Regions from separate parts of the Anaerosinus massiliensis genome, predicted to be linked through region 2. Evidence: a T-box and tRNA genes for the amino acid it is inferred to sense, from the RefSeq annotation. Region 2 holds a T-box; the other holds one or more tRNA genes.

Region 1 (5,844 bases), 1.4 Mb from region 2:
GAATTGCGGTTTCATTCCAGATCGCAGCAACATTTTCTGCCGCATTAAAAGCAATATCCCCGGTTAATTTTCCCTCTTGCCCAATCGGCACAACTTTTACACATCCAGTCAGAAACACTACCATCACGAAGCACACGATTAAAATAAAACGCACACGTTTTTTCATAGACAGACTCCTATCCTCCGCATCATGAGACAGCATTCGTGTAATTACTTATTCGGTATAAACGAAAGTTTTGAGTTTCTCTACATTCTTTTTCGTAATTGCAACACAATCTACCAATTGTTTTTCATCTAATCCAGTCGTACCTTTTTTCAGATAATCATCGGCTTGCTTTACAGCCATTTCAGCGATCAGCGCCGCTTGCTGCAAAGCAGTCCCTGTCATATTACCTTCTCTGATTGCAGCAGCTGCTTCATCCGAACCATCCACACCAATCACGGCAATTCCCTTCAAACCTGCATTTTTTATCGCAGCAATTGCACCTACAGCCATCGTATCATTGCCACAAATTACGCCTTTGATATCCGGATTTGATTGTAAAATACTTTCCATTTTTTGATAAGCTTCTGTTTGCTCCCAATTTGCAGTTTGCTGTGCAACCATCTTCATGTCCGCATACTGGTCAATCACCTCATGAAATGCGCTAGAGCGAACACCGGCATTTGTATCCGATTCTTTCCCCAGCAATTCTGCATAATTTCCTTTTTCACCCATAGTCTCAACAAATACTTCGGCAATTGCTTTTGCACCTTGATAATTATTGGCAACGATTTGAGAAATTGCAACCCCGCTGCCATTGATCTCCCGATCAATTAAAAACGTTGGAATATTGTTGTCACGCGCTTTTTGAACTGCAGCGACCGTGGCATCTGCTCCCGCATTATCACAAATAATCGCGGCAGCCTTATCAGAGATTGCATTTTCAAATAGTTCTGATTGCTTCGCCGCATCATCGTCATGAGAAACTGCTTTTACTTCATATCCCAGTGCCTTCGCTTTTTTAGCGGCAGCTTCTGCCTCAGTTTTAAAGAAAGGATTCGCATGAGATGGCGTGATAATATAAATAATCTTAGAACCGCCACCAGTCAATATTTTTGTCTCCTTTGCTTTCGGTGCCGTTGTTTCTGAATCGGCTTTCGCTGGGCCACACCCTGTAAGTAAGCTCCCTATTAAAAAAATTGATAAAAGGACAACCAACATTCTTCTTAAAATTTTCATAGAAAACGCCTCCTGTTTTTATTTTTAAGCATACTCATGCATGATATAAAGCTTGCTTTATTGCTTCTTTCCAGCCTTGATATAAAGCTTTGCTTCTCGCCTCATCCATTTTCCGCTCATACTTAACCCTATCAATTCGAGAAAAAATTTGCCGTTCATCATAGATTCCAACTGTGATTGCTGCAGCGTATGCTGCTCCCATACCTGATAATGTTTCTACATTCGGCACTTGTACAGCTACCCCCAATGTATCACTTTGAAATTGCATAAGATAGGTATTCTTTGTTGGTCCTCCATCTACACGTATCTCCTTGATTTCAATTTCGGATTCTTCCTGCATAAGTGTCACAATATCTACAATTTGATACGCAATACAATCCAAAGCCGCACGTACGATTTCCGCCCGACCGGTCACTCTGGTAATGCCTGTAAGAAGACCGGTCGCTCTAGAATCCCAATACGGTGCCCCAATCCCCGTAAATGCCGGTATAAAATAACTTCGATCCTCGGCATGCGCATGCTTCGCTAACGTTTGCGCCTCTTTTTCCTGTGCGATGATTTTCACCTCATCTTTTAACCAGCGAATCACCGCACCGGTATAATGAATATTTCCCTCTAGCACATAGTGGACCTTTTCCCCCATCTTCCATGCAATCGAAGTAACTAAACCTTTTTTACTTACCATTGGCACTTCACCAATATGCATCATAACAGAAGAACCTGTACCGTAAGTAGCTTTCACCATGCCTATTTTATTGCAATTTTGCCCAAACAAAGCCGCCTGAGAATCTCCTAATACCGCATGAATAGAAACTGGATTTTCCAAATAGCCATTAAAATCTGTTACTCCATAATTTGCATCAGAAGCACATACCTCAGGAAGTGCATTACAGGGGATATCAAACATTTGGCAAATTTCTTTATCCCATGTCAGCATTGCAATATTGAATAACTGTGTTCTTGATGCATTTGAATAATCGGTTTTAAACGACTTTCCTCCCGTTAAGCGATAAACCAGCCAGCTATCCATTGTTCCAAAACAAATTTCACCCTGCGCAGCCTTTTCTCTAATACCTTTTACATTTTCTAAAATCCAGGCAAACTTAGCTGCAGAAAAATAAGGTGATACCGGCATGCCCGTAGCCGTCTTGATTTTATCAGCAAAGCCGGCTGCCTCTAATCTTTGACAAATTTCCGCACCTCTCGCACATTGCCAGACAATCGCGTTATATTCTGCTCTGCCTGTTTTACGATTCCAAACCAACGCAGTTTCCCGCTGATTACTGATTCCGATAACAGCAATTTCTTCTTTATCAATATTTGCTTTTTCCACCACCTCTTTCACAACCATTAAAACATTTTGGTAAATTTCCTCCGGATCATGCTCTACCCAACCTTTTTCATTAATCCTTTGAAGATGGGATCGATCACTTCTGGCAATTAATTCACCCTGCAAATCAAATAAAAGACCTTTTGTCCCTTGCGTACTTTGGTCAATTCCTAAAATATAATTTCCTGTCATCTTAGATCAACTCCATAACTGCTGCCGCAATCGTTTCATTACGTAATCGATGATCAAACTGCTGCTCTGCTTTATCATTTGAGGCGGTTGGATCAGGGAAGGAAAGACGGATCACTTTAATCGATGATATTTCGGCTGCAATCCGGCTTACTGTGCAGCCAAGTCGGCTATGATGCGGCTGGGGTTCTACCGTGATAATTCCTCTTGTTTCTTTTGCTGCTTTCTCCACTGCAACTGCATCAATCGGTTTCAAACAATACATATCGAGTACTCTTACATGAATTCCTTGTTCTTTCAGAATACATGCCACCTCTTCAGCCGCCTTCACCAATTCACCGCACGCAATGATCGTAGCATCGTTGCCTTCATGTAAAACGGTAGCGCGATCCATATGAAATAAAACCTTATCCTCGCCATAAACTTCCTTTGCAACATTACGTCCAACACGTACATAAGCAGGTTTTTCGTTTTGTAAAAGTGCCCGCACAACTTGCTCTGTCTGAAGATGATCACTTGGCAGATAAACGCACATATCGGGAACCGATGTCATAATTGCAAGATCATCCATCGACCTACCTTTTTGCAGCCGCGCAAATTCCAACTGAATGGATTCCATGCTCATCCCTCCAATTTATTGACTAGATATAGCCTGTTACGCAAGTAACCAAAAAGAAGTTATAGTTGCAGATGTATTTTATTTTTAATATTCAGATATTTCCGACTTTATTTCCTTGCGGTACACATACAGCAATACATCTAACATTTCTTAACCAAGAGGCCTGCTACTTTATGTATCGAATCGCCAGCAACTGTTCATTTAAAAGTTTAGATGATTTTTAAAAATCTTTAGTTAAAATTTTTCACGCACTTATTTTTTATTGCATCTTAATTCCCTATTAAATGGTTTGTTTTTAGAAATATACGCTTTGATTTCAGAATAATACCATGTTGTTTGATATATTTTTTTGAAAGTGAGCTAAAAATTTAGATAAAATATTTAGTTCACTTTTTTCATTGTCATAAAATAATACAACGAAAGAAATCCCGATTTTCTCCCCCCTATTATTTTTCTGTTGCAAAACCTATTGAATCTATAGTAAAATGAATTATATATTCGGGGTTATAGCTCAGTTGGTTAGAGTGCTTCGTTGACATCGAAGAGGTCACAGATTCGAATTCTGTTAACCCCACCAATCATGATTTTTATACACTCAATTTTGAGGTCATGCCATTCAGGTCATGGCTTTTTTTGTGTCTGCCTTCAGCGACATCCAATATATTGCAATTTTCGTAGAGACAACGCAAGCTAAATAAGCTATAATAAATTTATAAGGTGGTGTGAATATGGATACTGAATTAATGAAATACTTAGACGAAAAATTCAATAAAATTGATGCTAAATTTGACAAGCTCGAAACTAAGATTGATGCTATCCAACAAGACCTTAAAGAATTCCGAGTAGAAACTCATAATGATATCAAATCTCTTTATACCATCGTTGGAGAACTTCAAGGAAATATTGAAGAAATGCAATACGACACATCCTATATAGCCGCTAAAACATTACTTAAAAAAATGCCAAAATTCCCAAATAAATAAAGACAAAAAAGAGCCTATAAGGTACCGAAAGATTTACTTTCAGTAGCTTATAGGCTCTTTTTTCGTTTGGCGATAAATATTATGGCTTCAGCCAAATACGACAACTTTTGTGAAACATCTATCTATTCTTTTAAATCTATCTGCATTTCAGAATAACCGTCAAACTGCACCAACAACCCATCCAACGCATTCTCGACGTTCGTCAAGGTTACCTTTGATGCATCATGCCGATTTGTTAAATGAAGATCAAAGCCAAAAATTTGTTTTTCATTGTCCACATACGCACGGTTATTGCCAACATTAATCAATGAAATAACCTTATTCTCAAATAAGCGTTTGGCAATCTCCTTATACAAATCCATGTTATTACTAACAGGTTCTTGCGTTACAATTCCTACGGAAAAAATTCGAGACGTTTCATCGCACGAAACACACATTGTTAACACATCCTCATTCAATTGCTGAAAACACAAGTCGCACTCCACGTTTTCGCCATGTATTATTGTAACATTGATGAGAATGATTTTCAATATTTATAAATTCTCTTCTTTGATAAATTTCGCTAATTTAAATACACTTCGCATAGCTTCCTGATAATTTTCCGGTGTCAGGGACTGTGGTCCATCTGATAAAGCTTTCGATGGATCTGGATGTACTTCAATCATCAGCCCATCTGCGCCGGCAGCCACCGCCGCCATTGCCATAGGTTTTACCATTCTCCATTTTCCTGTACCATGGCTTGGATCCACAATGATTGGCAAATGACTTAAATGCTTCATCGCTGCAATCGCACTTAAATCCAATGTATTGCGCGTGTATTCTTCATAGGTTCTGATCCCGCGTTCACATAATACAACATTATGATTGCCCTCGCTCAGAATATATTCTGCAGCATGCAGCCATTCGTTGATCGTCGCAGCAAGACCACGTTTTAATAAAACCGGTTTATCCCCACGGCCAACCTCTTTTAACAAGCTGAAATTCTGCATGTTACGAGCACCAACCTGCAGCATATCTGCATATTTGGATACGGTTTCTACCGCTTCAACTTCCGTTACTTCCGTCACGACTTTCAATCCTGTCAATTCTCTGGCTTCTGCTAAAAATTTTAAACCTTCTGTTTCAAGCCCCTGAAAAGCATAAGGAGATGTCCGTGGCTTATAGGCCCCACCTCTTAAAAATTGCGCTCCGCCAGCTTTCACAATCTTTGCTGATTCAAACAATTGCTCTCTGCTTTCAACTGCACACGGGCCTGCCATAACAACCAAGTTGCCACCGCCGATTTTCACACCATCTACGTCAACAATACTAGGCGCTGGGTGAAATTCCCTGCTGACTAATTTATAACTTTTTGAAATGGCAACGCTTTTTTCAACACCATCCATTGCATCAATTGCAAGCGTTTCCATTAAACTCTTATCTCCGATTACTCCAATAATTGTTTTCGACTCCCCTTCGACAACATGCGTTTTTAGACCAATTCCCTGTACTCTTTGAATGA
Region 2 (5,844 bases):
AAACTACACCTAGAATTGAAGATTCAATTATAAAATTCAAATCAATTCGTAAATTATTCTTTTTATGAACTTTGCCCACAATCTCACCTAATTCATTCTTTTTATATTTATCTTTTATAGAAGAAATCAGTAAACTTAAACCACAGTTTACTGATTTCTGACTTTATGCCTTGACCAATAAAGATCTCACTGCACCAATCAAATATAACGATCCTGCAATACATAAAATTTTGTCAGGTCCTGCTGCCAATTCACTTGCTTTTCTCAAACCATCTTCAATGGAACTTGCAACTTCTACTTGTTTTGCAATAATTTTATTTGCAATATAGGCAGGTTCCGCTGCACGCTCAGATAATGGCTCTGTTACAACTACACTATCGTCGGCTTTCACAAGTGCTTTTAAAATTCCATCAATATCTTTATCTTTTAAAACCCCTAATAAAAAAACGATTTCTTTATCAGAAAAATAAGTATCCAAATTGATCCGCAAACTCTGCGCGCCCGCAATATTATGCGCTCCATCAACAAGAATCAGATGATCCTCTTGTGAAAGTACTTCAAACCGACCGGGCCAGCTAACGGTAAGCAAAGCATTATGAATCGCTTCGCTCGTAATTCGTTTTTCACTATTTGCTAATACAAGTGCCGTCATAATTGCGACAGCACTATTTTCAACTTGATGCTGACCTAATAAATTTAAAACATAGACCATCGCCACACCCATCAAATCAGCCGAAAAAGTGATTTCTTGCTTATGTCCGTCAAACGCTTTAAAAAAACTTTCAAAATCTTCACCGGCAATAAACATATCAGCACTTTTCTGTTCAGCAACTTTTCGGATGATATCTAAAGCCTCACCTTTCGCTGCCGTAATAACCGGGACGCCTTCCTTAATAATGCCTGCCTTATGTTCAGCGATTCCGGCTAAGGTTCCTCCACAACGATCCGCATGTTCAAACGTCACATTGGTAATAACAGAAACCTCTGGTTTAATCACATTTGTAGAATCAAGCAGGCCACCCAAGCCAACCTCAATCACCGCATATTCAACTTCCATCTTCGAAAAATAATAAAACGCTGCGGCAGTAATGACCTCAAACTGTGTCGGGCTCTCACCACCTTCTGCAAGAATCCTATCTACAAATGTACTGACATATGCAATACTTTCTGCAAAATCCTCTTCTGAAATGTTTTTTCCATTCACTTGCATCCGTTCGGTATAAGATACCAGATGCGGTGAAATATACATGCCAGTTTTAATTTTTGCATTATTCAAAATGGCCGTTAACATGGCCGTTGTAGAACCTTTACCATTCGTTCCAGTCACATGAATTGTTTTATATTTATTTTGTGGATTTCCCATAAGCACGAGTAATTGAGTGATGCGTTTCAATCCTAAATTAATTCCGAATTTGTTTAGTCCATCTAAATACGTTAATGATTCTTGATAATTCATTTTATCAATTCCTTTTATAAACTAGCCAAATATGCTAGTCGTTCATTAATCGCAGTACGCTTATCTTCAAAACTTTTTTGTTTTTCTTTCTCTTTTTCAATAACCTCTTTTGGTGCTTTCGCAACAAAACCTGCATTCGCTAACTTTCCACTTACGCGCGCTAATTCTTTTTCCAGAACTGTTAATTCCTTATTCAACCGTGCTGTTTCTTTTTCTACGTCAATTAAACCTTTTAACGGCAAGTAAATTTCCACACCATCTACCACAGCAGCCATCGCATTATCCGGCTTTTCTACTTCTTTTTCAAGGATACGAACTGGCTCCGCTGCTGCCAATACCCTTAAATACTCGGCATTGGTTTCTACAATGTCTTGCAGCTCTTTCGATGCAAAATGAAGAACAACTTCACTTTTCTTACCAGGCGCAACATTCACTTCCGCGCGCATATTACGAACCGCCTTGATAATTTCCATGATTGTAGACATCTCTTGTTCCACTTCTGCTCTCAATGTAATATCCTGCAGCGCAGTAGGCCAAGCTGCAACCATAATACTTTTTCCTTCATGTGGAATATGCTGCCAAATTTCCTCTGTAATATAAGGCATAAATGGATGCAATAATTTTAATGTATTTTCCAAGACATAACAAAGAACATACTGCGCTGTTTTCCGCTTAGCGACCGCATCTTTATTATATAGCCGGGCTTTCACCATTTCAATATACCAATCACAAAACTCATTCCAAATAAACTCATACAGCGCTCGTCCAGCTTCACCAAGCTCAAATTTCTCTAAATTATTGGTTACTTCCTCCACAGTTTTGCTATAACGACTGAGAATCCATTGATCAGCAAGCGTATAATCTGCCTGACTTGGTTTAAAAGTTCGATCAAACCCTTCTAAATTCATCAATACAAATCTTGAAGCATTCCATAATTTATTCGCAAAGTTTCTCGTAGATTCTACACGCTCCCAATAAAAACGCATATCATTCCCTGGTGTATTGCCAGTAATCAGCATGAAGCGCAACGTATCTGCACCATATTTCTCAATAACCTCTAATGGATCAATTCCATTTCCCAGAGATTTGCTCATCTTCCGTCCTTGAGAATCGCGAACTAACCCATGAATAAATACATGTTTAAACGGTATATCCTTGCCAAATTCTAATCCCATCATAATCATTCTAGCGACCCAGAAGAATATAATATCATAGCCCGTTACTAAAACGCTCGTTGGATAAAACTGCTTAAATTCCTCTGTTTCTTCCGGCCACCCCATTGTCGAAAAAGGCCATAATCCTGAACTAAACCAAGTATCAAGAACATCTTCATCTTGTCGCATGATTTTTCCGCATTTTGGACAAGCATGTACATCTTCTCGAGAAACTACAGTTTCTCCACAGTCCTCACAATACCATGCAGGAATACGATGCCCCCACCAAAGTTGTCTAGAGATGCACCAATCACGAATACCTTCAAGCCAATTCATATAAATTTTTGTAAAACGCTCTGGAACAAACTGAATTTTTCCAGATTGCACTGCCTCCATAGCAGGTTTCGCAAGTGATTCCATTTTTACAAACCATTGTTTAGACACCATAGGCTCAATGACCGTATTACAGCGGTGACAATGTCCAACAGCATGCGCATGTGCTTCAATTTTAACTAAATTTCCAAGATCTTTTAGATCCGCAATAATCTGCTTACGGCATACATAACGATCCATCCCTTTATATTTTCCTGTGTTATCTGCCATCGTTGCATCCGTATTTAATACGATAATCTGTTCTAAATTATGCCGCTGTCCCATTTCAAAATCATTGGGATCATGAGCAGGTGTTACTTTTACCGCTCCTGTACCAAAACTTGGATCGACATATGAATCCGCAAATACCGGTATTTTTCTATTCACAATTGGTAAAATCAAATTCTTACCAACTAAATGCGTATAACGTACATCATCGGGATGTACAGCAACCCCCGTATCACCGAGCATTGTTTCAGGACGAGTGGTCGCGATTTGGATATACTCCTCTGTACCTTCAATCTGGTAACGCAGATGATATAAATGCCCCTCGCCATCTTCATGTTCCACTTCAATATCACTTAATGCTGTATTGCAGCGAGGACACCAATTCGTAATACGATGCCCCTGATAAATTAAACCTTTTTCATAAAGACTCACAAAAACTTCACGCACCGCTTTTGAACAACCTTCATCTAAGGTAAACCGTTCACGCTCCCAATCACATGAAGCGCCTAAACTTCTCAACTGTTTCGTAATTCTACTTCCATATTGATGCTTCCATTCCCAAACTTTTTCAATAAATTGCTCACGCCCTAAATCATAACGTGATATCCCTTTTTCTTTAGCTAACATTTCTTCTACTTTAATTTGTGTAGCGATTCCCGCATGATCAGTACCAGGCATCCATAAAGTATTATATCCTTGCATCCTGCGCCAGCGAATCTGAATATCTTGCAATGTATTATCAAGTGCATGCCCCATATGTAATTGTCCTGTCACATTTGGTGGCGGTATAACTATACTAAACGGTCTTTTATCATAATCTACTTCTTCATGAAACAGTTTATTTTCTTCCCAAAACGCATACCATTTTTTTTCAAATGACTGTGGGTCATACACAGTCGGAATATTTTTGTCTTCCATTTTTCAAACAAAACCTCCCAAATTTATTGCAAAATAAAAAACTCCCCCGCCCAACAAGGACGAAAGAGCAAACTTTCGTGGTACCACCTTAACTTCTTTTGCAAGTTATCCGAACTTACAAAACTCAATTGCCATAACGCAGCACTTGCGACTATGCTTACTGAAAATTCAGCATAATAACTCCGAGTCTACCTTCCGTTAGATCCACAGAGAAACTTTTCAGCTAATAGTTTCCTCTCTATCCAGTGAAATACCAACATACTCTTCTCTTCATCGTCTTTTACTTATCAAATAATATACAGCTTTTTATACCTACTTGTCAATAGTGGTCTTAAAAATTCAAATGATATTGCACTATGCAACCATGTATAACAACTATTTTAACAGTCTTTCTAAATCTCGAATCATATGTAAATGCGTTTCAAATTCCAAATCATTATGATCTTTTTCCAATTGTTCTCGTAATAATTTAATCCTCTCTTGTATTTTTTTTCTGGTTTCTGCATGGATTTCTTTTGATGCATGCATACTAAACTCTCCCTTACCTATAAATTATATTTGTATACAAAAAACCTCTGTGAAAAACACAGAGGTCATCAAATTCAAATGGTGCGGGTGAAGGGACTTGAACCCCCACGGTTACCCGCCAGATCCTAAGTCTGGTGCGTCTGCCAATTCCGCCACACCCGCATGTGACAGCAATACCGTCAGTTGACTTTTATATATTATCATAGTCGTAATATGGTGTCAAGTTTTTTAAGCCTCTTTTAGCAATTGTACCAATAATTCTTTCGTAATTTCTTCCTCTGAATACACGCGAAAACCATGCTTCCTAAGTAATGCAGTTGTTACACCCTGTCCGGCTATTTTTCCGCCACGAAAAGTTCCATCATAGATTTGTTCAACACCGCAGGAAGGACTGCGTTCTTTTAAAATTGCTGTTTTAATTCCATATTGCTCAGCTATTTTTAATACTTTTTCCGCACCACGAATAAAATTTATTGTAACATCCGTATTTATTTTATTTACAACTCTCGCCTTTTGTAACAGAACATCTTGCCCATTTCCCCCTACAATTTCTGCTGGTGGATGCGGAATAGGCAGCTTGCCAAGACATTCCGGACAAATTGCGACGAATTTCCCCAAAGCATTATATTGCATCAACAATGCGTGACTGTTTGCTTCACCATTATATTTTGTGTGATGCCCTAACAGACATGCACTAATCAAAATCATTGCAACACCTCATTTATAATTTAAAGCTTTTCGCTGACAAATTTATTTTCATCGCTAGCTCTGCAAAATTCGCAGAGTTTAATTTTTCTCCAGCCAACAAAGCAACAGCAGCACAAGTTCTCGCATCATCTAACGCATTATGATGGTGAAAATCAATATGAAAATATTGTCCTAATGTCCCTAATTTATGATTTTCAAGTTCCGGCCAAACTTTTTTTGCGATATGCACGGTACAAAAATGATGAAATTTAGGCGGTTCCAAATGATACTCTTGAATACAGCTTTTTAATACACTCATATCAAAGCTCGCATTATGCGCAACAACGATTTTATTTTGCAGACAAGGCTTTAAATCTCGCCAAATTTGAGCAAAATTAGGTTTGTCTCTGACATCATTGGGCGTAATACCATGAATTTGAATATTGGTATACTCAAATTCTAAATTAGGCGGTTTAATCAATGCATAATAAGAATCAAATA

Evidence for each region. A T-box is a leader RNA that pairs with one kind of tRNA and senses whether it is charged. The one in region 2 lies ahead of BN6559_RS03060 (valine--tRNA ligase), so its partner is inferred to be a tRNA-Val.
Region 1: it has a tRNA-Val gene. The T-box ahead of BN6559_RS03060 (valine--tRNA ligase) is inferred to sense a tRNA for this amino acid. The anticodon was not compared.

Annotation. Positions count from the first base shown of each region.
Region 1 is NZ_LT575483.1:1,964,939-1,970,782, forward strand. It holds gene BN6559_RS09435 (DUF2291 domain-containing protein) at 1-166, opposite strand, end outside; gene BN6559_RS09440 (D-ribose ABC transporter substrate-binding protein) at 215-1,222, opposite strand; gene BN6559_RS09445 (FGGY-family carbohydrate kinase) at 1,257-2,744, opposite strand; gene BN6559_RS09450 (transketolase C-terminal domain-containing protein) at 2,746-3,360, opposite strand; tRNA gene BN6559_RS09455 (tRNA-Val) at 3,861-3,937, shown strand; gene BN6559_RS09460 (hypothetical protein) at 4,089-4,343, shown strand; gene BN6559_RS09465 (hypothetical protein) at 4,466-4,780, opposite strand; gene aroF (3-deoxy-7-phosphoheptulonate synthase) at 4,877-5,844, opposite strand, start outside.
Region 2 is NZ_LT575483.1:561,755-567,598, forward strand. It holds gene BN6559_RS03050 (O-antigen ligase family protein) at 1-79, opposite strand, end outside; gene BN6559_RS03055 (bifunctional folylpolyglutamate synthase/dihydrofolate synthase) at 164-1,456, opposite strand; gene BN6559_RS03060 (valine--tRNA ligase) at 1,471-4,128, opposite strand; T-box leader at 4,181-4,411, opposite strand; gene BN6559_RS03065 (aminoglycoside phosphotransferase) at 4,504-4,656, opposite strand; tRNA gene BN6559_RS03070 (tRNA-Leu) at 4,736-4,818, opposite strand; gene BN6559_RS03075 (DUF523 domain-containing protein) at 4,885-5,364, opposite strand; gene BN6559_RS03080 (3'-5' exonuclease) at 5,378-5,844, opposite strand, start outside.